Regions from separate parts of the Streptomyces sp. NPDC058195 genome, predicted to be linked through region 2. Evidence: riboswitches for the same ligand, from Rfam matches in the RefSeq annotation. Region 2 holds a riboswitch; each other region holds the start of a gene.
The links. Region 2 has a riboswitch for cobalamin ahead of ACFVWY_RS29050 (ribonucleoside-diphosphate reductase subunit alpha). Riboswitches for the same ligand answer to the same signal wherever they lie in the genome.
Positions count from the first base shown of each region.

Region 1: it holds a riboswitch for cobalamin, as region 2 does, so the genes downstream of both, ACFVWY_RS15065 (cobalamin biosynthesis protein) here and ACFVWY_RS29050 (ribonucleoside-diphosphate reductase subunit alpha) in region 2, are expected to answer to the same signal.
Region 3: it holds a riboswitch for cobalamin, as region 2 does, so the genes downstream of both, ACFVWY_RS10235 (FecCD family ABC transporter permease) here and ACFVWY_RS29050 (ribonucleoside-diphosphate reductase subunit alpha) in region 2, are expected to answer to the same signal.
Region 4: it holds a riboswitch for cobalamin, as region 2 does, so the genes downstream of both, cobN (cobaltochelatase subunit CobN) here and ACFVWY_RS29050 (ribonucleoside-diphosphate reductase subunit alpha) in region 2, are expected to answer to the same signal.

Region 1 covers NZ_JBHVVM010000010.1:64,614-70,119, forward strand. Annotated here, with positions in the region: gene ACFVWY_RS15045 (alpha/beta hydrolase) at 1-702, opposite strand, end outside; gene ACFVWY_RS15050 (class II aldolase/adducin family protein) at 769-1,428, opposite strand; gene ACFVWY_RS15055 (anion permease) at 1,668-2,921, shown strand; gene ACFVWY_RS15060 (hypothetical protein) at 2,958-3,188, shown strand; cobalamin riboswitch at 3,337-3,467, shown strand; gene ACFVWY_RS15065 (cobalamin biosynthesis protein) at 3,606-4,604, shown strand; gene ACFVWY_RS15070 (cobyric acid synthase) at 4,601-5,506, shown strand, end outside.
Region 2 covers NZ_JBHVVM010000029.1:105,003-110,508, forward strand. Annotated here, with positions in the region: gene ACFVWY_RS29050 (ribonucleoside-diphosphate reductase subunit alpha) at 1-1,947, opposite strand, end outside; cobalamin riboswitch at 2,088-2,233, opposite strand; gene mctP (monocarboxylate uptake permease MctP) at 2,384-4,021, opposite strand; gene ACFVWY_RS29060 (DUF3311 domain-containing protein) at 4,018-4,272, opposite strand; gene ACFVWY_RS29065 (GntR family transcriptional regulator) at 4,564-5,328, opposite strand.
Region 3 covers NZ_JBHVVM010000006.1:158,581-164,086, forward strand. Annotated here, with positions in the region: gene ACFVWY_RS10220 (GntR family transcriptional regulator) at 1-276, shown strand, start outside; gene ACFVWY_RS10225 (ankyrin repeat domain-containing protein) at 285-986, opposite strand; gene ACFVWY_RS10230 (hypothetical protein) at 1,207-1,542, shown strand; cobalamin riboswitch at 1,538-1,659, shown strand; gene ACFVWY_RS10235 (FecCD family ABC transporter permease) at 1,842-2,870, shown strand; gene ACFVWY_RS10240 (ABC transporter ATP-binding protein) at 2,870-3,655, shown strand; gene ACFVWY_RS10245 (ABC transporter substrate-binding protein) at 3,671-4,693, shown strand; gene cbiE (precorrin-6y C5,15-methyltransferase (decarboxylating) subunit CbiE) at 4,686-5,506, shown strand, end outside.
Region 4 covers NZ_JBHVVM010000006.1:193,224-198,729, reverse strand. Annotated here, with positions in the region: gene cobN (cobaltochelatase subunit CobN) at 1-1,790, opposite strand, end outside; cobalamin riboswitch at 1,861-2,012, opposite strand; gene ACFVWY_RS10415 (hypothetical protein) at 2,070-3,395, shown strand; gene ACFVWY_RS10410 (precorrin-8X methylmutase) at 3,460-4,086, shown strand; gene ACFVWY_RS10405 (precorrin-2 C(20)-methyltransferase) at 4,089-5,506, shown strand, end outside.

The DNA of each region.
Region 1 (5,506 bases), on a different contig from region 2:
CCAGCCGTGCAGGACGACGTCGCGGGCCCCGTAGCGGACGGCGAAGCGGATCGCGGCGTCCAGGTCGCGCCACTCGGATTCGCCGAGATGGACGAGGCCGTCGGGCGAACGCGGGGCACCGGCGTCGCCGCGGTAGGCGAGGTCGAGCACGGGCAGCCGCAGGTCGTGGAGGAACCCCATGAGGTTCATGGGGTGTTCCCGGGTGGTGCCGAGGCCGTGCACGGTGATGACCCAGGTGTCGCGGGGGCCGGGCAGGAACCAGGCGGGCAGGGCGCCGAGTTCGCCCGGGATCTCGACCTCCTTGTGGCTGAGGCCGAGGGCGAGGAACGGGTCGCCGCTGTACAGCTGCGGGGTGACGCGGACCTTGGCGCCGGGCTCCAGGGTGCCCCGGTCCACGCGTTCCAGCCGCCGGACGACGGTGTCGGGGGCGTGGTGGGCGTGCTCGATCACCGGGCCGACCACGGCGTGGACGTCGTCGCCGACCAGTCCGTACGTGCCGGGGCGCAGTGCGGTGAAGGAGCGGGTGAGGGTGACCTGCCCGGCCGCCGTGGCGTGGACGGTGAGCCTGCGGTCGGCGGGGAGCGGCCGCCCGGCCGGGGCCCTGAGGGCGACGTCGCTGGCGTACCGGCCGGCCGCGACCGCCGCCGCGCCGACGCCGAGGACCGTGGTGACGGCTGCTGCCGTGATCGTTGCCGGGCGCACGGCTTCAGTGTCGTGGCGGGCGGGGTGCGCTGCCAGCGGACGGGGCCGGCCGTTGGACCGGTCGGGTCAGCCCGGCTGTCCGTACCCTTTGAGTGCCTCACCCACCTCGTCCAGCTGCTCCGGGGTGAGCAGGCTCGGGGTGTGCCCGGGGACGGAGCTCGCGGTGAGCCAGAGCCTGCAGAGCCATTCGAGCTGGGCGGTCCGGTCGTACGCCTGGTCCAGGGTGGTGCCGTAGGTGACGGTGCCGTGGTTGCGGAGCAGGCAGCCTGTGCGGTCCCGGAGGGCCGTGAGCATGTGCGCGGCCAGTTCCGGGGTGCCGTAGCGGGCGTAGGCGGCGACGCGGACGGGGCCGCCGAGCATGGCCGCGGCGTAGTGGACCGGGGGGATCTCGGTGACGAGGGTGGAGACGGCCGTGGCGTGCACCGCGTGGGTGTGGACGACGGCGGCGGCGTCGGTGTTCCGGTAGACGGCGAGGTGGAGTGGGAGCTCGCTGGTCGGGGCCATCGCGCCGAAGAGGCGGTTGCCTTCCGGATCGACGCCCACGGCGTCCTCGGGGCCCAGCCGGTCGTAGGGCACTCCGCTCGGTGTGACCAGAATGGTGGAGCCGACCCGCGCCGACACGTTTCCCGAGGTCCCGACGACGAGCCCCTCGGCCGCCGTCCGCCGCGCGGTGGCGACGACCCCGTCCCAGGCCCGCCCGATCGCGTCCCGCTGCTGATCGCTCATGCGCCGAAGCTGATCGCTCATGGACCGATCCTGTCAGCCCGGGGGATCGATGGGTACGGGGCCGACCGGACCACAGCGTTCCACCCTCCCGGGGGAACGTCCCGGCGTACGGGGCCGACCGTAAACGGAATGATGTGACTCCGGTTGGAGTCACCACAGTGCCCTCCCCAGTTCATCTTCCGTTTACCCAGGTTGCCTACGGTCCACATGCCAATGACGTCGAACGATTGCCTGGGTAAATGGAACACATCACGCTGCTCCTCGCGATTGTGATCGTGACAGCTCTAGTGTTCGATTTCACGAACGGTTTCCATGACACCGCGAACGCGATGGCGACCACCATCTCGACCGGTGCGCTCAGACCGAAGACCGCGGTGGCCATGTCCGCCGTTCTCAACCTCGTCGGCGCGTTCCTGTCGGTGGAGGTCGCCAGGACGATCTCCGGCGGGATCGTCAACGAGGACGGGCTCCGAACAGAAGTGATCTTCGCGGCGCTCGTCGGCGCCATTCTGTGGAATCTGCTGACCTGGCTGGTCGGGCTGCCGTCCAGCTCGTCGCACGCCCTGTTCGGCGGTCTGATCGGCGCGGCCGTGATGTCGGCGGGCTGGTCGTCCGTCAACGGCGGCACCGTCGTCACCAAAGTGCTGCTCCCCGCGATCGCCGCCCCGGTCGTCGCCGGTCTCGCCGCGCTGCTGGCCACGCGGCTGACGTACCGGATCGGCGGGAAGATCCGCGACGAGGCCCAGGAACGGGCCACCGCCAAGGGCTACCGGGCCGGGCAGATCGCCTCGGCCGGGCTGGTCTCCCTCGCCCACGGCACCAATGACGCGCAGAAGACCATGGGCATCATCACCCTGGCCCTGGTCACCGGCGGGGTCCTGAGCCCCGGGTCCAACCCGCCGGTCTGGGTGATCGTGTCCGCGGGTCTGGCCATCGCGCTCGGCACCTACCTGGGCGGCTGGCGCATCATCCGCACCATGGGCAGCGGCCTCACCGACCTCAGGCCGCCGCAGGGCTTCGCCGCTCAGACCAGCGCCGCCACGGTCATCCTGGCCTCCTCGCACCTCGGCTTCTCGCTCTCCACCACCCAGTCCTGCTCCGGCGCCGTGATGGGCGCGGGCCTCGGCCGTCAGGGCGGTGTGGTCCGCTGGTCCACCGCCACCCGGATGTTCGTGGCCTGGGGCCTGACCCTGCCGGCCGCCGGTCTGGTCGGGGCGGGCGCGGAGCTGCTCACCAAGCAGGGCACCTGGGGAGTGATCGTCGTCGCGGCGCTGCTGGTCCTGGGCTCCGGCTCGATCTGGCTGCTCTCCCGTCGCAAGCCGGTCGGCCACGACGATGTCGCCCCGGCCGAGCCCGCGGGCGTCGTCACCACGGCCATCGCCGCCGTCAGCCCGCCGCCCACCGCGGCCCAGGTTTCGGCCGCGACCGTCATGGCCGCCGTCCCCGCCGCGTCCGTCACCCCCCAGGACCCGGCGCAGCCCGCCACCGTCTGACCGGTCGCCCCGATCCCGACCGTCTAAGGATTCAGCATGAAAATCGACTGGGCAGCCCTCGGTTCCGTGTTCGGCGTCTCCCTCGTGGTCACCGTCGCGCTGGTGGGCCTCTTCACCCTGGGCATCGTCGGCCTCTCCAAGCAGGCCGAACCCGCGGCACAGGGCGGCTCCGGCGGCTCGCTGCTGCTGGCCCGCGCCGGTGCGTACGCCTGCTTCGCGCTGTGCGCGGCGGCCGTCGGGTACGGCATCTATCTGATCGTCGCCTGAACCGCACCGCGTACGCCCCGATCGGGCCGGACACCCCGGGTGTCCGGCCCGATGTGGGTATCAGCACACTGCGCCGCCGCAGGTCAACGGTAGGTTGACGGGCCTTCGCGGGGCGTGGTGGACTGCCGGAGCCAATTACGGCGACAGCAGAGGAAGCCGGTGCGAATCCGGCGCGGTCCCGCCACTGTCACCGGGGAGCGGTCCCCCACACCGGACGTCACGGCGCGCGCGAGCGGGCTGGAAGGCCGGGGGCCCGCGGATCCGGGAGCCAGGAGACTCTCGTCGCCCGTCACGTCGAACCAGGGCGCGGACCCTGAGTGAGGACATATCGCCATGCCCGGCCGCCGTGTGCCCGCTGTCCCAGGCCCCAGGTCCTGTCGTACGAGAACCCTCCGCGGCGCGACGGCCGGCTGAGCCGTGCGAGCCGACCGCATCTTCGCGTACGGCGCCACCGCCGGTCTGATCGGCGACCTGCTGCTCGGTGACCCCCGCAGGGGCCATCCGGTCGCCGCCTTCGGGCGGGCCGCGGCGGGCGTCGAGCGCCGCCTGTGGCACGACCACCGCGGCTGGGGCGCGCTGCACACCCTGGTCTGCGCCGGAGCCGCCGCTGGCGGTGCCGCGCTGGCCGCCCGCGCGGTACGCCGCAGTCCCGCCGCCTCCGTGGCGCTGACCGCCGCCGCCACCTGGTCCGTCGTCGGCGGTACGTCCCTGGGCCGGGAGGCGCGGGCCATCGGCGGCGCCCTGGACGCCGGTGACCTCGCCCTGGCCCGTGAACGGCTGCCCCATCTGTGCGGGCGCGATCCGGAGGCCCTGGACGGGCCGCAGATCGCCCGCGCCGTCGTGGAGTCCGTGGCGGAGAACACCTCGGACGCCGTGGTCGGCGCCCTGGTGTGGGGCGCGCTGGCCGGGGTTCCCGGGCTGGCCGGTTTCCGGGCGGTCAACACCCTCGACGCCATGGTCGGCCACACATCGCCGCGCCTGCGCCGCTACGGCTGGGCCTCGGCCCGCCTCGACGACCTCGCGGGCTGGCCCGGCGCCCGGCTCACCGCCCTGCTCGCGGTGGCCGCCGGGGGGCGCCCGAGGGGCGCGCTCCACGCCTGGCGGGCCGACGCGGCCCAGCACCCGAGCCCCAACGCGGGCCCGGTGGAGGCCGCGTTCGCGGGGGCGCTCGGCGTACGGCTGGGCGGGACTCTCGCGTACGGGGGCCGGGTGGAGCACCGTGCGGTACTCAACGGGGAGAGCGGCCGCGCGGTGGAGAGCGCGGACATCGAACGCGCGGTGCGGCTGTCGCGTCGCGTGAGCGCGCTGGCTCTCGGCGTGTGCGTGGCGGGACGGCTCGGCGCGGCCTGCGCCGTACGACGGATCGGTGCGCGCAGGGCGGCGGGGCCGCGCGGCGCGGGACGGAGGACCTCATGAGCGGCGGGCTGCTGGTCGCCGGGACCACCTCGGACGCGGGCAAGAGCGTCGTCACGGCGGGCATCTGCCGCTGGCTGGTGCGCCGGGGCGTGAAGGTGGCGCCCTTCAAAGCGCAGAACATGTCACTGAACTCGTTCGTCACCCGTGAGGGCGCCGAGATCGGGCGCGCCCAGGCCATGCAGGCCCAGGCCGCCCGCGTCGAGCCGACCGCGCTGATGAACCCGGTCCTGCTGAAGCCCGGCGGCGACCGCTCCAGCCAGGTCGTCCTGATGGGGAAGCCGGTCGGCGAGATGAGCGCGCGCGGCTACCACGGCGGCCGCCAGGAGGCCCTGTTCGGCACGGTCGTGGACTGCCTGGAGCAGTTGCGGGCCACGTACGACGCGGTGATCTGCGAGGGGGCGGGCAGCCCGGCCGAGATCAACCTGCGGCGCACCGACATCGTGAACATGGGCATCGCGCGGGCGGCGGGCTTCCCGGTCGTGGTGGTCGGCGACATCGACCGGGGCGGCGTCTTCGCGTCGTTCTTCGGTACGACGGCGCTGCTGGCCGCCGAGGACCAGGCGCTGGTCGCGGGCTATCTGGTGAACAAGTTCCGCGGTGACGTGTCGCTGCTGGAGCCCGGCCTGGACATGCTGCGCGAGCTGACCGGACGGCCGACGTACGGGGTGCTGCCCTTCGCCCACGGGCTCGGCATCGACGAGGAGGACGGGCTGCGGGTCTCGCTGCGCGGGGCGGTGCGCGAGTCGGCCGTCGCGCCGCCGCACGGCGCGGACGTGCTGCGGGTCGCGGTGTGCGCGGTGCCGTTGATGTCGAACTTCACCGATGTGGACGCGCTGGCGGCCGAGCCCGGGGTCGTCGTCCGGTTCGTGGACCGGGCCGAAGAGCTGTCCGACGCCGACCTG
Region 2 (5,506 bases):
CTCACCGCTGAGCGTCTCGCGCTTGAACAGGTTGGAGACCTGCGGCTCGATGCACTCGTACACCCCGGCGATCGAGGCGATCGTCGCCGTCGGCGCGATGGCCAGCAGCAGCGAGTTGCGCATCCCGGACGCCGCGACCCGGGCGCGCAGCGCCTCCCAGCGCTCCGGCCAGTTCAGCTCGGTGTCGTAGTGGTCGGGGTGCAGCACCCCGCGTGCCGCGCGCGTCCGCTCCCAGGCGGGCAGCGGGCCCGAGCGCTCCGCGAGCGCGCAGGACGCCTCGTAGGCGGCGAGCATGATCCGCTCGGAGATCTTCGTGGAGAGCGCGCGGGCCCCGGGAGAGTCGAACGGCAGCCGCAGCTGGAAGAAGACGTCCTGGAGGCCCATGGCGCCCAGGCCCACCGGGCGCCACTGGGCGTTGGAGCGGCCCGCCTGCTCGGTCGGGTAGAAGTTGATGTCGACGACCCGGTCCAGGAAGGTCACCGCGGTGCGGACGGTGGCGTCCAGCCGCTCCCAGTCGATGCCTCCGTCGGCGACGAACGCGCCGAGGTTGACCGAGCCCAGGTTGCAGACGGCGGTCTCGCCGTCGTCGGTGACCTCCAGGATCTCGGTGCACAGGTTCGAGGAGTGCACGACGCTGCCCGGCTCGGCGGTCTGGTTCGCGGTCCGGTTGGAGGCGTCCTTGAAGGTCATCCAGCCCTGACCGGTCTGGGCGAGGGTGCGCATCATCCGGCCGTACAGTTCGCGGGCCGGCAGCGTCCTGCGGGCCAGCCCCCGGGCCTCCGCCGCCCGGTACGCGGCGTCGAACCGGTCACCCCACAGATCGACCAGCTCGGGGACGTCGACCGGTGAGAACAGCGACCACGCGCCGTCCGCCTCGACCCGGCGCATGAACTCGTCCGGCACCCAGTGCGCCAGGTTGAGGTTGTGCGTGCGCCGCTGGTCCTCGCCCGTGTTGTCGCGCAGCTCCAGGAACTCCTCGATGTCCGCGTGCCAGGTCTCCAGGTAGACGGCGGCGGCGCCCTTGCGGCGGCCCCCCTGGTTGACCGCGGCGACCGAGGCGTCCAGCGTCTTCAGGAACGGCACGATGCCGTTGGAATGCCCGTTGGTGCCGCGGATCAGCGAGCCTCGGGAGCGGATGCGGGAGTACGAGAGGCCGATGCCGCCCGCGTGCTTCGAGAGCCGGGCCACCTGGTGGTAGCGGTCGTAGATCGAGTCCAGCTCGTCCAGCGGCGAGTCCAGCAGATAGCAGGAGGACATCTGCGGGTGCCGGGTGCCGGAGTTGAAGAGGGTGGGCGAGGAGGGCAGGTAGTCGAGCCGGCTCATCAGCCCGTACAGCGCGGTCACCTCGTCCAGGGCGCGCTGCGACTCGTCCTCGGCGAGACCACAGGCCACCCGCAGCATGAAGTGCTGGGGGGTCTCGATGACCTGGCGGGTGTGCGGGTGGCGCAGCAGATAACGGCTGTGCAGGGTCCGCAGCCCGAAGTAGCCGAAGCGGTCGTCCGCGCCGTCGGCGAGCGAGCGCTCCACCAGTGCGTCCAGCGCGTCCGCGTGCCGGGTGACGAAGGCGGCGGTGCGGTCCGCGATCAGGCCCTCGCGGTGCCCCACGGCGAGGGAGGCGGAGAAGGAGACCGCGCCCTGGCCCGCCGCCTCGTCCACGATGGCGAGGGTCAGCAGCCGGGCGCCCAGCCGGGAGTACGCGGGGTCCTCGGAGATCAGGCCCGCCGCCGCCTCGGTGGCCAGCGAACGCAGCTCGGCCTCGTCCGCCCGCGCGCTGCGGCCACGCAGGGCGGCGGCGGCGACCCGGCCGGGGTCGGTGTCGGGCAGATCGGCGGTGAGGGCGGTCAGGGTCCGCAGCAGCGCCGCTCCGGGACCGTCCTGTGCGGCCGCCTCGGACTCGACGGCCGCGGGGGCGGCGACGGAAGCCGGATCGGCTGGCGCGATGGTCACGTGAATGCTCTCCCACGCTCGGCTCGGGGCCGACGGGGGAACGGGGCAGCCCGCAAAGGCGCACCCGGGCCGGGGCGGTACTCTGCGCGGCGTCCACCGGCCCAACCGCGAGGCCCGGACGTCTGAGCATCCGGATCGGTCGAGCCGGATGCGCTGTCGGCAGGTCATCGGACTGACTCGGGGGTGCGCAAAAGCGCACCGGATACACCGTTGCGGGACAGTTCCGGATTCGCACCGGATTCCCCTGCGACGACAGCGAGGACGAGCATACATGTGGGGGCCGCTCGATGAGACAGCCCCCAGATGTTGTGTCGGCCGACCCATGTCCGGGTCATTCCCGGAACGGCGGACGGCCCGCCCCAGCCCCTCGGGAAGGGGCGGGAACGGGCCGTCCTGGGCCCGGGAACGGGCCGTACGGGGCCTGCGGGAGCGGCCGTCAGTGGCCGCCGCCGGGCGCCCCCGCGGTGGCCGCCGGGAGCTCCGCCCGGACGCCCGGGTCGCCCGCGTCGGCCGTGTAGTCGGACGGTGAGGTCTCGTCCGTACCGGCGGGTGCCTTCAGGGCGTTCAGGACGACGGTGAGCACCACCGTCACCACCATGTTCAGCACGAACGCGGTGAGGCCGATGTAGCCGATCTCGCCGATGCCGGGGATCTCCGCCGACGAGCCGCCGAAGTGCTTCTGGGTCGGGGACGCGACGCCGTACGCGGCGACCGTCCCGTACACCATGCCGACCGCCCAGCCCGCGAGCAGCGCCCAGCGGTGGAACCAGCGGGTGAACAGGCCGCCGACCAGGGCGGGCATCGTCTGGAGGATCCAGATCCCGCCGAGCAGCTGGAAGTTGATCGCGACGGTCTTGTCCATGGTGAGGACGAAGGCCAGCGCACCGACCTTGACCAGCAGCGACACCAGCTTGGAGACCTTGGTCTCCTGTGCCGGGGTGGCGTCCGGCTTCAGGAAGTCCTTGTAGATGTTGCGGGTGAAGAGGTTCGCCGCCGCGATCGACATGATCGCGGCGGGCACCAGCGCGCCGATGCCGATGGCCGCGAAGGCGACCCCCGCGAACCAGTCCGGGAACATGGTCTCGAACAGCTGCGGGATGGCCAGCTGGCCGTTGTCCACCTTGATCCCGGCGGCGATCGCCATGAAGCCGAGCAGCGCCAGCAGGCCCAGCATCAGCGAGTACAGCGGCAGGATCGTGGTGTTGCGCCGGATCACGTTGCGGCTGCGGCTGGAGAGCGTCGCCGTGATGGAGTGCGGGTACATGAACAGCGCCAGTGCCGAGCCCAGTGCCAGCGTCGCGTAACCCCACTGGCCCGCCTCGCCCGGTGCGAGCGCGCCGCGCGGTTTGCCGGTGGCCTCGCTGGTCTGCGAGAACGCCTCGCCCGCCTTGGCGAAGATGTCGTCGAAGCCGCCCAGCTTGATCGGGATGTAGATGATCGCCACCGCGATGACCAGGTAGATCAGCCCGTCCTTGACGAACGCGATCAGCGCGGGCGCGCGCAGCCCGGAGGAGTAGGTGTACGCGGCGAGCACCGCGAACGCGATCAGCAGCGGCAGGTCCTTGATGAACCAGTGCGTGGTCTCGCCGCCGCCGACGCCCATCACGTCCAGCACCGCCTGGATGCCGACGAGCTGGAGCGCGATGTACGGCATCGTGGCGAGGATGCCGGTGACGGCGATCGCCAGCGACAGCCCCTTCGAGCCGAAGCGCCCGCGGACGAAGTCCGAGGTGGTGACGTAGCCGTGCTTGTGCGAGACCGACCACAGCCTGGGCAGGAAGGTGAAGATCAGCGGGTACACCAGGATCGTGTACGGCACGGCGAAGAAGCCCGCCGCGCCCGCCGCGTAGATCGCCGCCGGGACGGCGACGAAGGTGTACGCCGTGTACAGGTCGCCGCCGAGCAGGAACCAGGTCACCCAGGTGCCGAACGACCGGCCGCCCAGGCCCCATTCGTCGAGGCTGGCCTCGTTCTCGGCCCTGCGCCAGCGGGCCGCCATGAAGCCCATGACCGTGACGGCCGCGAAGAAGAAGATGAAGACGCCGAGCGCGACGCCGTTCACACCGTCCTTCATGCCTGCCCACCCCCCTTGCGGGCGCGCTGGTCACGCTGCCACAGCTTGTACGCGATCATCGTGAGCGCGGCGGAGACCGGCACCCAGAGCATCTGGTACCAGTAGAAGAACGGGATGCCGATGAAGGTGGGTTCCACCTTCGCGTACGAACTCACCCACAGCATCGCCACGAACGGCGCGACGAGACAGAGGGCGACGACCACTCTGACCGGTGTGATGGTGGGCGGTTTTTCCTCTGGTTCCACTGCCATGCGGCGACTCCGTCCCCTCGCTGATCACCCTTGTAATGCGCAGGAAATCTAGGGGAGGTTCCGGTCACCGTCACCCCCCGTCCGCATTGCGGTCCGGCAACGGTCCGACCGGTTGGTACGTATACACGGAAACGCGGTATACGTGCGAGGGCTGGTCCGTACCAGGGCAGCCGAAAGGCCCCTGTGGAGTGGTGCGTTCCACAGGGGCCCGGGGATGGTGAAGAGGGGCGGGGTGGCCGGAATGCGACCTCGGGGCGTGCCCCGGCCCCGCCCCGGCGGGGACCGGCCGGGTCAGTCGGTGGGCCGCTTGAGGCGTGCCACGAACTTGTACCGGTCACCGCGGTAGACCGAACGCACCCACTCCACCGGTTCGCCCCGCCCGTCCAGCGAGTGCCGGGAGAGCATCAGCATCGGCAGGCCCACGTCGGTGCCGAGCAGGCCGGCCTCGCGCGGGGTGGCCAGTGAGGTCTCGATGGTCTCCTCGGCCTCGGCCAGTCGTACGTCGTAGACCTCGGCCAGCGCGGTGTAGAGCGAGGTGTACTTCACCAGCGAGCGGCGCAGCGCGGGGAAGCGTTTGGCCGAAAGGTGAGTGGTCTCGATCGCCATCGGCTCGCCACTGGCCAGCCGGAGCCGCTCGATCCGCAGCACCCGCCCGCCCGTGGTGATGTCGAGCAGCCCGGCGAGGGTGTCGTCGGCCGTCACGTAGCCGATGTCCAGCAGCTGGGACGTCGGCTCCAGCCCCTGGGCGCGCATGTCCTCGGTGTACGAGGTGAGCTGGAGGGCCTGTGAGACCTTCGGCTTGGCGACGAAGGTGCCCTTGCCCTGGATGCGCTCCAGCCGCCCCTCGACGACCAGCTCCTGGAGCGCCTGGCGCACGGTGGTGCGCGAGGTGTCGAACTCGGCGGCCAGGGTCCGCTCCGGGGGCACGGGGGTGCCCGGCGGCAGGGTGTCCGTCATGTCCAGCAGATGTCGCTTCAGCCGGTAGTACTTCGGGACGCGTGCCGTCCGTGTGGCCGCGCCCGTCTCGTTCTCCGTACTGCCCCCGTCGGCACCCATGATCCGCCTTCCCGACGCTTGCGTTGCTGCCGTCACCGGCTCCTCCGTCTGTCGCGGCTCACATGGTGGCACGGTCCGGTCACGGCTGGTCGCCCTCCCTTAGGTGTCGGTCCTATAACGGACGCGAGTGCACTTCTTATACACCCTTGACACCCCTAAAGGTCTAGGCCAAGCTCCC
Region 3 (5,506 bases), on a different contig from region 2:
GGTGACGCCGTGGGCGCCCGCCGGGCCGCCGCCGACTTCCACGAGACGGTCACGGCGCTGGCCGACAACGAGCTCCTGAACGAACTCCAGGCGACCCTGCGCAGCAGGATGCGCTGGCTGCTGGGACAGCACGACGACCTGGAGGGCGTCGCGCGCGAACACGAGGGCCTGTACACGGCGATCGCCGAACGGGACGTCGCGGGCGTGGCGGAGCTGGCGAGCCGCCACCTGATCTCGGGCCGCAACGCGGCGGCCGCCCGGCGCGCACCCTCCTGAGGGACCGGTCAGCCGCCCAGCAGCCCGGCGATCTCGTCGAATCCGCGCTGCCGGGCGTGCTGGAGCGCGGTGGTCCCGGACCGGTCGGCGATCTCCGGATCGGCGCCCGCGGCCAGCAGCAGCCGCACGGTCTCCTGGTGGTCCTCGCCGCCGTCGCCGAGGATGACGGCCTCCAGGAGGGCCGTCCAGCCGAGGTCGTTGACATGGTCGATGTCGACGTCGATGTCCGGGTTGGTGGTGACCTCCCGCACGTAGCCGACGTGGCCGTGTTCCCCCGCCGGGATCAGGGACGTGCCGCCGTAGCGGTTGACGATGGTGTAGTCCGGGCCGGCGACCGCCAGGGTCCGGGCCATCGCCGCACTGCCGGTCACCCCCGTCACCAGCCACGGTGTGTCGTGCTGCCGGTCCAGGGCGTCCGGGTCGGCACCCGCGCGGACCAGAACCTCGGCGGCCTCGACGTGGTCGCGGGAGGCGGCCAGCAGGAGCGGGGTACGGCGGTCCCCGTCGCGGGTCTCCAGCCGGGCACCCCGCTCGATCGCGGCGCGCACCGCGTCCGCGTCCCCGGAACGCGCCGCGTCGAGCAGGGCCCGGTCGGAGCCCACGGGCTTCGCCCCGGCCCCGGCCCCGGACGATCCGCCGCACGCCGTCGCGAGCAGGGCGATCCCGAGGAGCGGGACGGTCAGGAGAGCGGCGCGTCGTGTCGAAGGCATGGTTCCTCGCAATCCGTGGGCGGGCCCCGGACGGTACGGGCCCGCACCCTCCATGCTCGACGCGCCCCCGGTGCGCACGGTCACCGAACCGGCGGGCGATGCGTACCCCTCAGGACGACCCCCGTGTCAGCCGTTCGTACGATGCGCCCGCGGCTCCGTCACCCCTGCCAGGAGCGGTGTGGCCGCGGGTGCCCGGGGTACAAGACCGGTGGGAATCCGCATGAGCCGTCGATGGGGGCGCCATGCCGGGCAAGGGGAGCAGGGTTCTGGCGGAACCGTTCGGACGGCCGGGTTCCCCCGCGGGGCGTACCGGGGCGAGACGGCCGGGGAACTGCTGATCATGCTGGGCGTCGGCTACACGGGAGCGATAGCCGACGCCGAGGGCGGCTGGCCCCAGCAGGTCGCCGGGCTCGCCGTCGCTGCCGTCGCCGGTCTGCCGACGCTGGTACTGAGCCGGGCCTGGCGCACCGCGCGCCGGGCCCACGCACCGGAGCGGGCCGAGGCGGCGCGTCCGGACTCGGACGGGGGCGAGGAGGCACCGGACCACTCGGGTTAAGCTGCATCTGCCCCGCGGGGGAAGTCCGGTCGAAGTCCGGCGCTGACCCGCAACGGTAGACGGTGCCCGAACAGGGCCCCGTGAGCCCGATTACCCGCGGCGGTGAAGGCTCCTGTCAATTCGCCGTGGACTGCGATGGGTGCTGCACGGGGCGCGCCGCGTCCGGGCCGCTCCGTTGATGACGTAGATGCACGGCCCGAGGCGAAAGCGAACCGCCCGTGGCCACCCCTCTCGCCCGTCGGTCTGCCGCGCCCTTCCGCGCGGCCCGAGCCGGATCCGGGCCCGCGCCGCCCCGCCGGATGTCACCGAAACTCCTCGTACCCGTGCTGTGCGCGGCGCTGCTGGTCTCCCTGGTCTGCGGCGCGGGCATCGGGGCCTCCGGGCTCTCCTGGGGCGAGGTGCTGCGCTATCTGTGGGCCGGGCTGACCGGCGGACGGATATCCGCCGACCAGGTCGCGGCGTACACCATCGTCTGGGAACTGCGCTTCCCGCGCGCGATGCTGGCCGCCGTCGTCGGCGCCGGACTGGCCGCCGTCGGCATCGCCGTGCAGGCCATGGTCCGCAACGCCCTCGCCGACCCGTTCGTCCTCGGCATCTCCTCGGGAGCGGCCGTCGGCGCCAACGCCGTACTCATCTTCGGCGCCTTCGGTGCCCTGGGCATCTGGGCGCTGTCCGCGGCGTCGTTCCTCGCCGCGCTCCTCGCCATGCTGCTGGTGTACGCGATCGCCCGCACCGCCCGCGGCCTCACCCCGCTGCGGCTCGTCCTCACGGGCACCGCGATGTACTACGGCTTCTCGGCCGTCACCACCTTCATGGTGTTCGCGGCCGAGCACGGCGAGGCCGCCCGCTCCGCGATGATGTGGATGCTCGGCAGCCTCGGCGGGGCCAACTGGGCCTCGGTGCCGATCGCGGCCGGGGCCGTACTCTGCGGTCTCGCCCACCTCGCCTGGTCCGCCCGACGGCTGAACGCCCTGGCCATGGGCGACGAGACGGCGGCCGCCCTGGGCGTCGACGCGGGGCGGCTGCGCAAGGAGCTCTTCGTGGTCTGCGCGGCCGTCACGGGAGCGGTGGTCGCGGTGAGCGGGGCGATCGGTTTCGTCGGGCTGATGGTGCCCCACGCCGTACGGATGCTGGTCGGCGCGGACCACCGCCGACTGCTCGCCGTCGCCCCGCTGGTCGGCGCCGTCCTGATGATCTGGGTCGACATCCTCTCCCGGGTGGTCCTCGCCCCCGCCGAACTGCCCGTGGGCGTTCTGACCGCGGCCATCGGCGTGCCGTGCTTCGTGCTGCTGATGCGCCGCCGCTCCTACTCCTTCGGAGGTGCCTGATGCGGATCGACATCGAAGACCTGACGGTGGAGATCGCCGGTGCCCGCCTGGTGAGCGACGCCACGCTCGGCGCGGGCCAGGGCCAGCTCGTCGGCCTGGTCGGGCCGAACGGCAGCGGCAAGTCCACCCTGCTGCGCTGCGTCTACCGCGCGCTGCGCCCCTCCGCGGGCACCGTCCGGCTCGACGGCGAGGACCTGTACGCGATGAGCCCGCGCGAGAGCGCCCGCCGACTGGCCGCGCTTCCCCAGGAGGCCGCCTCCGAGTTCGACTTCACCGTGGCCGAGGTCGTGGCCATGGGACGCACCCCCCACCAGTCGTCGGTGGGCCGGGCCACCGAGGCGGACCGGACGGCCTGCGCGCGGGCACTGGCCGGGGTCGGCGCCGCCCACCTCGCCGACCGCGGCTTCCTCACCCTGTCCGGCGGTGAGAAGCAGCGGGTCCTGATCGCCCGCGCCCTGGCCCAGGAGCCCCGGCTCCTGGTGCTCGACGAACCGACCAACCACCTCGACATCGCGCAGCAGCTGGACGTGCTGGCGCTGGTGCGCGACAGCGGACCGACCGTCCTCACCTCCCTGCACGACCTCAACCTCGCGGCACTCCACTGCGACCTGCTCCACGTCATCGCCGGTGGCCGGATCGTGGCGTCCGGAGCCCCGTACGACGTGCTCACCCCCGAGCTGCTGGCCGAGGTCTTCGGCGTGCGCGCCCACCGCGTCCCGCATCCCGAGACCGGCGCCCTGCAACTGCTCTTCGACCGCCTCGGCCCCGCCCGAACCGATTCCTGAGGAGGCGCCACCGCCATGCCCCACCCCCTGCGCCCCGCCGCGCTCGCCCTCGCCGCCCTGGTCCTCACCGGGTGCGGCGCCCAGCTGCCCGCGTCCCCGGAGCCGAGGAGCAGCCCCGGGAGCGCGACGGGCCACTATCCGGTGACCGTCGAGAACTGCGGCGAGAAGAAGACCTACGACAAGGCCCCGCAGCGCGTCGTCACCAACGACGTCGGCATCACCGAGATCATGTTCGCGCTCGGCCTGGAGGACCACATGGCCGGCTACGTGATGCCCGACGACAAGGGCGACCTCACCTCCGTGCCCTGGAAGGACGGGTACGCGAAGACCACGTGGCTCTCCAGGAAGACCCTCACCAAGGAACTCGCCCTCGACGCCCGCGCCGACCTCGTCTTCGCGGGGTGGAACTACGGATTCAGTGAGGAAGACGGATTCACCCCCGCCGGACTCCGGCGCGTGGGCATCGACTCGTACCTGCTCAGCGAGTCCTGCCGCAACGGCCGGGGCACGGCGCGCGGGGTGATGGCCCCCCTCGACGCGCTCTACACCGACCTGCGCAACCTGGGCAGGATCTTCGACGTGGAAGACCGCGCCGAAGCCCTGGTCACCGGCTTCCGCGCCCAGGTGGCCGCGGCACGGGACAAGGCCCCGAAGGGCTCCGCCCGCCCCCGGGTCTTCCTCTACGACGACGGGCGGGACAAGCCGCTGACCTCCGGCGCGTTCGCCGGGCCGCACGACATCATCACCAAGGCCGGAGGTGACCACGTCATGAAGGACCTCAAGGACACCTGGGTGACGGTGGGATGGGAGACCGTCGTCGCCCGCGACCCCGAGGTCATCGTGATCAATGACTACGGAGACCGGAGCGCGCAGCAGAAGAAGGAGTTCCTCACGTCCTACCCGCCGCTGGCGAACGTCTCCGCCATCAGGAACGGCCGTATCTTCGTCCTCCACTACGTGGACCTGGTGGAGAGCCCCCGCAACCCCGCCGCCGTCGACGCGCTCGCCACCTACCTGAAGAGCGTGTCCCATGGCTGACCGACCGGCCCCGGTGGCGGTCGTCGGCATCGGCGCCGACGGCTGGGCAGGACTGACCGAAGCGGCCCGCGCCGCACTCACCGGCGCCCAGGTCCTCATCGGCGCCGGGCGCCAGCTGGACCTGCTCCCGCCGTCCTGCCCCGGCCGCCGGATCACCTGGCCCTCCCCGCTGCGGCCCGCCGTCCCCGGACTGCTCGCCGCGCACACCGGGAGCAGCATCGCCGTCCTGGCCAGCGGTGACCCGATGTTCTACGGGATCGGCCGGGCCCTGACCGAGGTGGTCGGCGCCCGGAATCTGCGCGTCCTGCCGCACCCCTCGTCCGTCTCCTACGCCTGCGCCCGGATCGGCTGGCCCGTAGAAGACACCGAGACCGTCACCCTGGTGGGCCGCCCCACCGCCCGGCTGGCCGCCGCGCTGCACGACGGGCGCCGCGTCCTGGTCCTCAGCGCCGACGCCGGCACCCCCGCCGAAGTCGCCGGACTCCTGCGCGAACAGGGCTTCGGTCCCAGCCGGATCCGGGTGCTGGAACAGCTCGGGGGGCCCGGCGAGGACTGTCTGGAGGGCACGGCCGACCACTGGCCGCACCCCCCGTCCGACCCGCTGAACATCGTCGCCGTCGACTGTCGCCGCGCCCCCGGAGCACTGCGCCTGGGCGCCGTACCCGGCCTGCCCGACGACGCGTACGCGCACGACGGACAGCTCACCAAACGGCACGTCAGGGCCGCGACCCTCGGGGTGCTCGCCCCGGCTCCCGGCGAACTCCTCTGGGACATCGGCGGCGGCTCCGGATCGATCGCGATCGAATGGATGCG
Region 4 (5,506 bases), on a different contig from region 2:
AGCTGTTCCAGCCGGGCGATGTCCCCGTAGCTGTCGGCCCGCGCCATCGGCGGCACCAGGTGGTCGACGAGGGTGGCGTGCACCCGGCGCTTGGCCTGGGTTCCCTCGCCCGGGTCGTTGACCAGGAACGGGTAGACCAGCGGGAGGTCACCGAGCGCGGCGTCGGGGCCGCAGGCCGCGGAGAGTCCGGCGTTCTTGCCGGGCAGCCACTCCAGGTTGCCGTGCTTGCCGAGGTGGATCATCGCGTCGGCCCCGAAGCCGTTGTCGTCGGCACGGGCGGCGATCCAGCGGTAGGCGGCCAGGTAGTGGTGCGAGGGCGGCAGGTCCGGGTCGTGGTAGATCGCGATCGGGTTCTCGCCGAAGCCGCGCGGCGGCTGGATGAGGATCAGCAGGTTCCCGAACCGCAGGGCGGCGAGCACGATGTCGCCGTCCGGGTTGCGTGACCGGTCCACGAACATCTCGCCCGGGGCGGGGCCCCAGTGCTCCTCGACGGCCTCGCGCAGCTCGGCCGGGAGCACCGCGTACCAGCGCCGGTAGTCGGCGGCCGGGATGCGGACGGGGTTGCGGGCCAGCTGCTCCTCGGTGAGCCACTCCTGGTCGTGGCCGCCCGCCTCGATCAGCGCGCGGATCAGCTCGTCACCGTCGCCCGACACCAGGCCGGGGATCTCCTGCGTACCGAAGTCGTAGCCCGCGTCCAGGAGTCGGCGCAGCAGGGCGACGGCGCTGGCGGGGGTGTCGAGCCCGACGGCGTTGCCGATCCGGGAGTGCTTGGTCGGGTACGCGGACAGCACCAGCGCGATCCGCTTCTCGTCAGCCGGGATGTGGCGCAGCCGGGCATGGCGCACGGCGATCCCGGCGACGCGGGCGGCGCGTTCGGTGTCGGCGACGTACGCGGGCAGTCCGTCCTCGTCGATCTCCTTGAAGGAGAAGGGCACGGTGATCAGGCGGCCGTCGAACTCGGGCACCGCGATCTGGCTGGCGGCGTCGAGCGGGGAGACGCCTTCGTCGTTGTCCTCCCAGTCGGTGCGCGATCCGGTGAGGCAGAGGGCCTGGAGGATGGGGACGTCGAGACCGCTGAGGACGCCCGCGTCCCAGGACTCGTCGTCGCCGCCCGCCGATGCCTCGGCCGGCCGGGTGCCGCCCGCGGCGAGGACGGTCGTCACGATCGCGTCGGCGGCGCCGAGCGCCTCGATGAGCTCGGGTTCGGGGCTGCGCAACGAGGCGACGTACAGCGGCAGCGGCCGGGCGCCCGCCTCCTCGACGGCCCGGCACAGCGCCTCGACGAAGGCGGTGTTGCCGCTCATGTGATGGGCGCGGTAGTAGAGCACGGCGACCACGGGGCCGTCGGTGCGGTGGGCGGTGCGCTCCAGCGGGCCCCAGGAGGGGGCCGGGGCGGGCGGCTCGAATCCGTGCCCGGTGAGCAGCACGGTGTCGGAGAGGAAGCGGGCGAGCTGGTCCAGGTTGGCGGGCCCGCCGTGGGCCAGATAGGCGTGTGCCTCGGCGGCGATGCCGACGGGGACGGTGGAAGCGGCCATCAGCTGGGCGTCGGGGGCCTGTTCGCCGGTGAGCACGACGACCGGGCGGCCGGTGGCGAGCACCTGGTCGAGCCCTTCCTGCCAGGCCCGCACGCCGCCGAGGAGGCGGACCACGACCAGTTCGGCGCCGTCCAGGAGTCCGGGGAGGTCCTGGAGCGGAAGGCGGGAGGGGTTGGCGTAGCGGTAGGGAACCGGGCCGTCCGAGGCGCGGGCGCTGAGCAGGTCGGTGTCGGACGTCGACAGGAGCAGGATCATGCGGCGTCGGGCCTTCCTCGGGGTGTCCACGCCCCGGGCGGTGTCGGATGGAGCACCCCTGCCCGAAGAGGGCCGGGGGTCCGGTGAGGGGAGTTCCTGACTCACCCGGCCGTGGCCGGGCTCACAGTGGCGGGACCGTGCCGGAATCGCACCGGACTTCCTCCCCTTTGTCGCCGTCTGTGGCGACGACGTGCCGGATGGCCCGTCACTAGGCATAGTAAGGGCCGGTCGGCCTCGGGGGGGCAGGCGGATCCGTTCGGATCCGTCCGTATGGTCGGTATGCTCGCCGCCATGCCCCCACCTGCCATTTCTTCACCCGCCTCGTCGGGAGCTCCGTCTTCCCGGGGCCGTGGTGACGCCTGCCCCGGTGCGCTGCGGCTGCACCGGGCGGACGACGGTGCGCTGGCCCGGGTCCGTGTGCCCGGCGGTCTGCTGACGGACACACGGGCCACGGCCCTGGGATCGGCGGCGGAGAGCCTGGGCGATGGTGAGGTGCATCTCACTTCGCGCGGCAACGTCCAACTGCGCGGGCTGCGCCCGGACTGCGGGGCCGAGCTGGCCGAACGGCTGGGCGCGGCGGGGCTGCTGCCCTCCGCACCCCACGAGCGGGTGCGCAATGTCGTGGCCTCGCCCCTCAGCGGGCTCGACGGCCGTGGTGTGCGGGACGTGGGGCCCTGGCTGTCCGAACTGGACGCGCTGCTGTGCGCGGACGACGGGGCGGCGGAACTGTCCGGCAGGTTCCTGTTCGTACTCGACGACGGCCGCGGCGATGTGGACGCGCTGGGCGGCGATGTGTCCCTGCTGGCGGAGGACTCCTCGTCGGCACTGCTGCGGATCGGTACGGGCCGGAGCGTGCTGCGCGTCCCGGCCGCGTGGGCACCGCGGGCCGCGCTGATGGCGTCCGCCGCCTTCCTGGAGCGGGCCTCGGACACCGGGGCCTGGCGGGTCTCCGACCTGCCCGGCGAAGGCGACGGCCTCCTTGACCTGGTCGCAAAACGCCTGCGGGCGGCGGGAGTTGACGTCGTCGCGGCCGGGTACCGGGACGCGCCGGGGCGCTCGGACGGGCCCGGCACCGGCATCGTGACCGGCACCTCACCCGGGCAGGCCGCGCTGTCGGCCGGCCTGCCGCTGGGGCGCGCCACGTCCGCGCAGTGGCGGGCGCTGGTGGACACGGCCCGTCACCGGGGCCGCGGCGAGCTGCGGCTGACCCCGTGGCGCGGCGTCGTCGTACCGGCGGTGGAGCGGCGGGGAGCCGCGGAGGCGCTGGGGGCGCTGGGGAAGGCCGGTCTCGTCGTCGCGCCCGATTCCCCCTGGACCGGTGTGGGTGCCTGTATCGGCCGCCCCGGCTGCGCCAGGTCGCTGGCCGACGTACGGGCCGACGCGGCGGCCGCGGCGGGGGCCGTGGGACCGCTGCCGGTGTACTGGTCCGGGTGCGAACGCCGGTGCGGCCATCCGCGCGGCACCTGGGTCGATGTCGTGGCCGTTCCCGGCGGGCACCATGTCTCCGTCGTACGGGAGGGGGAACCGGCTGTGCCCGTGCGGGTCTGCGGCGGACCGGACGGGCTCGCCGCCGCGGTGGCCGCGGCACGCCGCGCCCACGGCTGACCCGCCCCGCCCCGCTCCCCCGTACCCGAACCGTTGTATGTCCGAGGAAGAAAGCGAAAGCACTGTGCACCAGTACGAGAAGGACGGACCGGCGATCTACCGCCAGTCCTTCGCCACGATCCGCGCGGAGGCCGATCTGGCCGGTCTGCCCGCCGATGTGAGCCAGGTCGCGGTCCGGATGATCCACGCCTGCGGGATGGTCGACCTCGTCAGGGACCTCGCCTTCTCGCCGGACGCGGTGGCCCGTGCCCGCGCCGCGCTGCGGGCCGGTGCGCCCATTCTGTGCGATGTGGCGATGGTCGCCAGCGGTGTCACCCGCAAGCGGCTGCCCGCGGACAACGACGTGGTGTGCACCCTGTCCGACCCGGCGGTGCCGGAGCTCGCGAAGCGGCTGGGCACCACCCGCAGCGCCGCCGCGCTGGAGCTGTGGCGCGACCGGCTGGAGGGTGCGGTGGTCGCCGTCGGGAACGCGCCGACCGCTCTGTTCCGGCTGCTGGAGATGATCGAGGAGGGTGCTCCGCGTCCGGCCGCCGTCATCGGTGTACCGGTCGGTTTCGTGGGGGCCGCCGAGTCGAAGGACGCGCTGGCCGCGCATCCGTCCGGGCTGGAACACCTCATCGTCCGGGGCCGCCGCGGCGGCAGCGCCATAGCGGCCGCCGCCCTCAACGCGATCGCCAGCGAGGAGGAGTAGACGTGAGCGAACAGAAGACGGGCCGCCTGTACGGGGTCGGGCTGGGGCCCGGTGATCCGGCCCTGATGACGGTACGCGCGGTGGAGATCATCGCCGGGGCCGATGTCGTCGCCTATCACAGCGCCCGGCACGGGCGGTCCATCGCCCGCTCCATCGCGGCGGAGCACATCCGTGCCGATCATGTCGAGGAGCAACTGGTCTATCCCGTCACGACGGAGACCACGGACCACCCGGGCGGCTACCGGGGGGCGATGGAGGAGTTCTACGCCGAGGCGGCGGCCCGGCTGGCGGCACATCTGGACGCCGGCCGCACGGTCGCGGTGCTGGCCGAGGGCGACCCGCTCTTCTACGGCTCGTACATGCACATGCACAAGCGGCTCGCGGACCGCTATCCGACCGAGGTGATCCCGGGGGTCACCTCGGTCAGCGCGGCCGCCGCACGGCTGGGCACCCCGCTCGTCGAGGGCGAGGAGGTGCTGACCATCCTGCCCGGCACCCTGCCGGAGGAGGAGCTGACGGCCCGTCTCGCGGCCACCGACGCCGCCGTGGTGATGAAGCTGGGCCGTACGTTCCCGGCCGTGCGCGGTGCCTTCGAGGCGTCCGGCCGGCTTCCGGAGGCGCGGTATGTCGAGCGCGCCACGATGGCCGGGGAACGGGTGGGCGAGCTGGCGGACGTCGAGCCCGGCTCGGTGCCGTACTTCGCGGTCGCGGTGCTGCCCAGCAGGGTCGGGGCGGAGCGCCCTGAGCCCGCGCCGGAGCGCGGCGAGGTGACGGTGGTGGGCACCGGACCGGCCGGTCCGCTGTGGCTGACGCCCGAGACGCGCGGGGCACTGGCCGCCGCGGACGACCTGGTCGGCTACACCACCTACCTGGACCGCGTGCCGGTCCGGCCGGGTCAGGTGCGGCACGGCTCGGACAACAAGGTCGAGTCGGAGCGCGCCGAGTTCGCCCTGGACCTGGCCCGGCGCGGCCGTCGGGTGGCCGTGGTGTCCGGCGGCGACCCGGGCGTCTTCGCCATGGCGACGGCCGTGCTGGAGGTGGCCTCGCAGGACGTGTACGCGGACGTGCCGGTGCGGGTGCTGCCGGGGGTGACGGCGGCGAACGCGGCCGCGGCCCGTGCGGGCGCGCCGCTGGGCCACGACTACGCGACGATATCGCTCTCCGACCGGCTCAAGCCGTGGGAGGTCATCGCGGAGCGGCTGCGCGCGGCGGCGACGGCGGATCTGGTGCTGGCGCTGTACAACCCCGGGTCACGGAGCCGGACCTGGCAGGTCGGCAAGGCCCGTGATCTGCTGCTGGAGCACCGCTCGCCGGACACTCCGGTGGTGCTGGGCCGGGATGTGGGCGGCCCGGCGGAGCGGGTACGGACGGTGCGGCTGGCCGATCTGGACCCGGCGGAGGTGGACATGCGCACGATCCT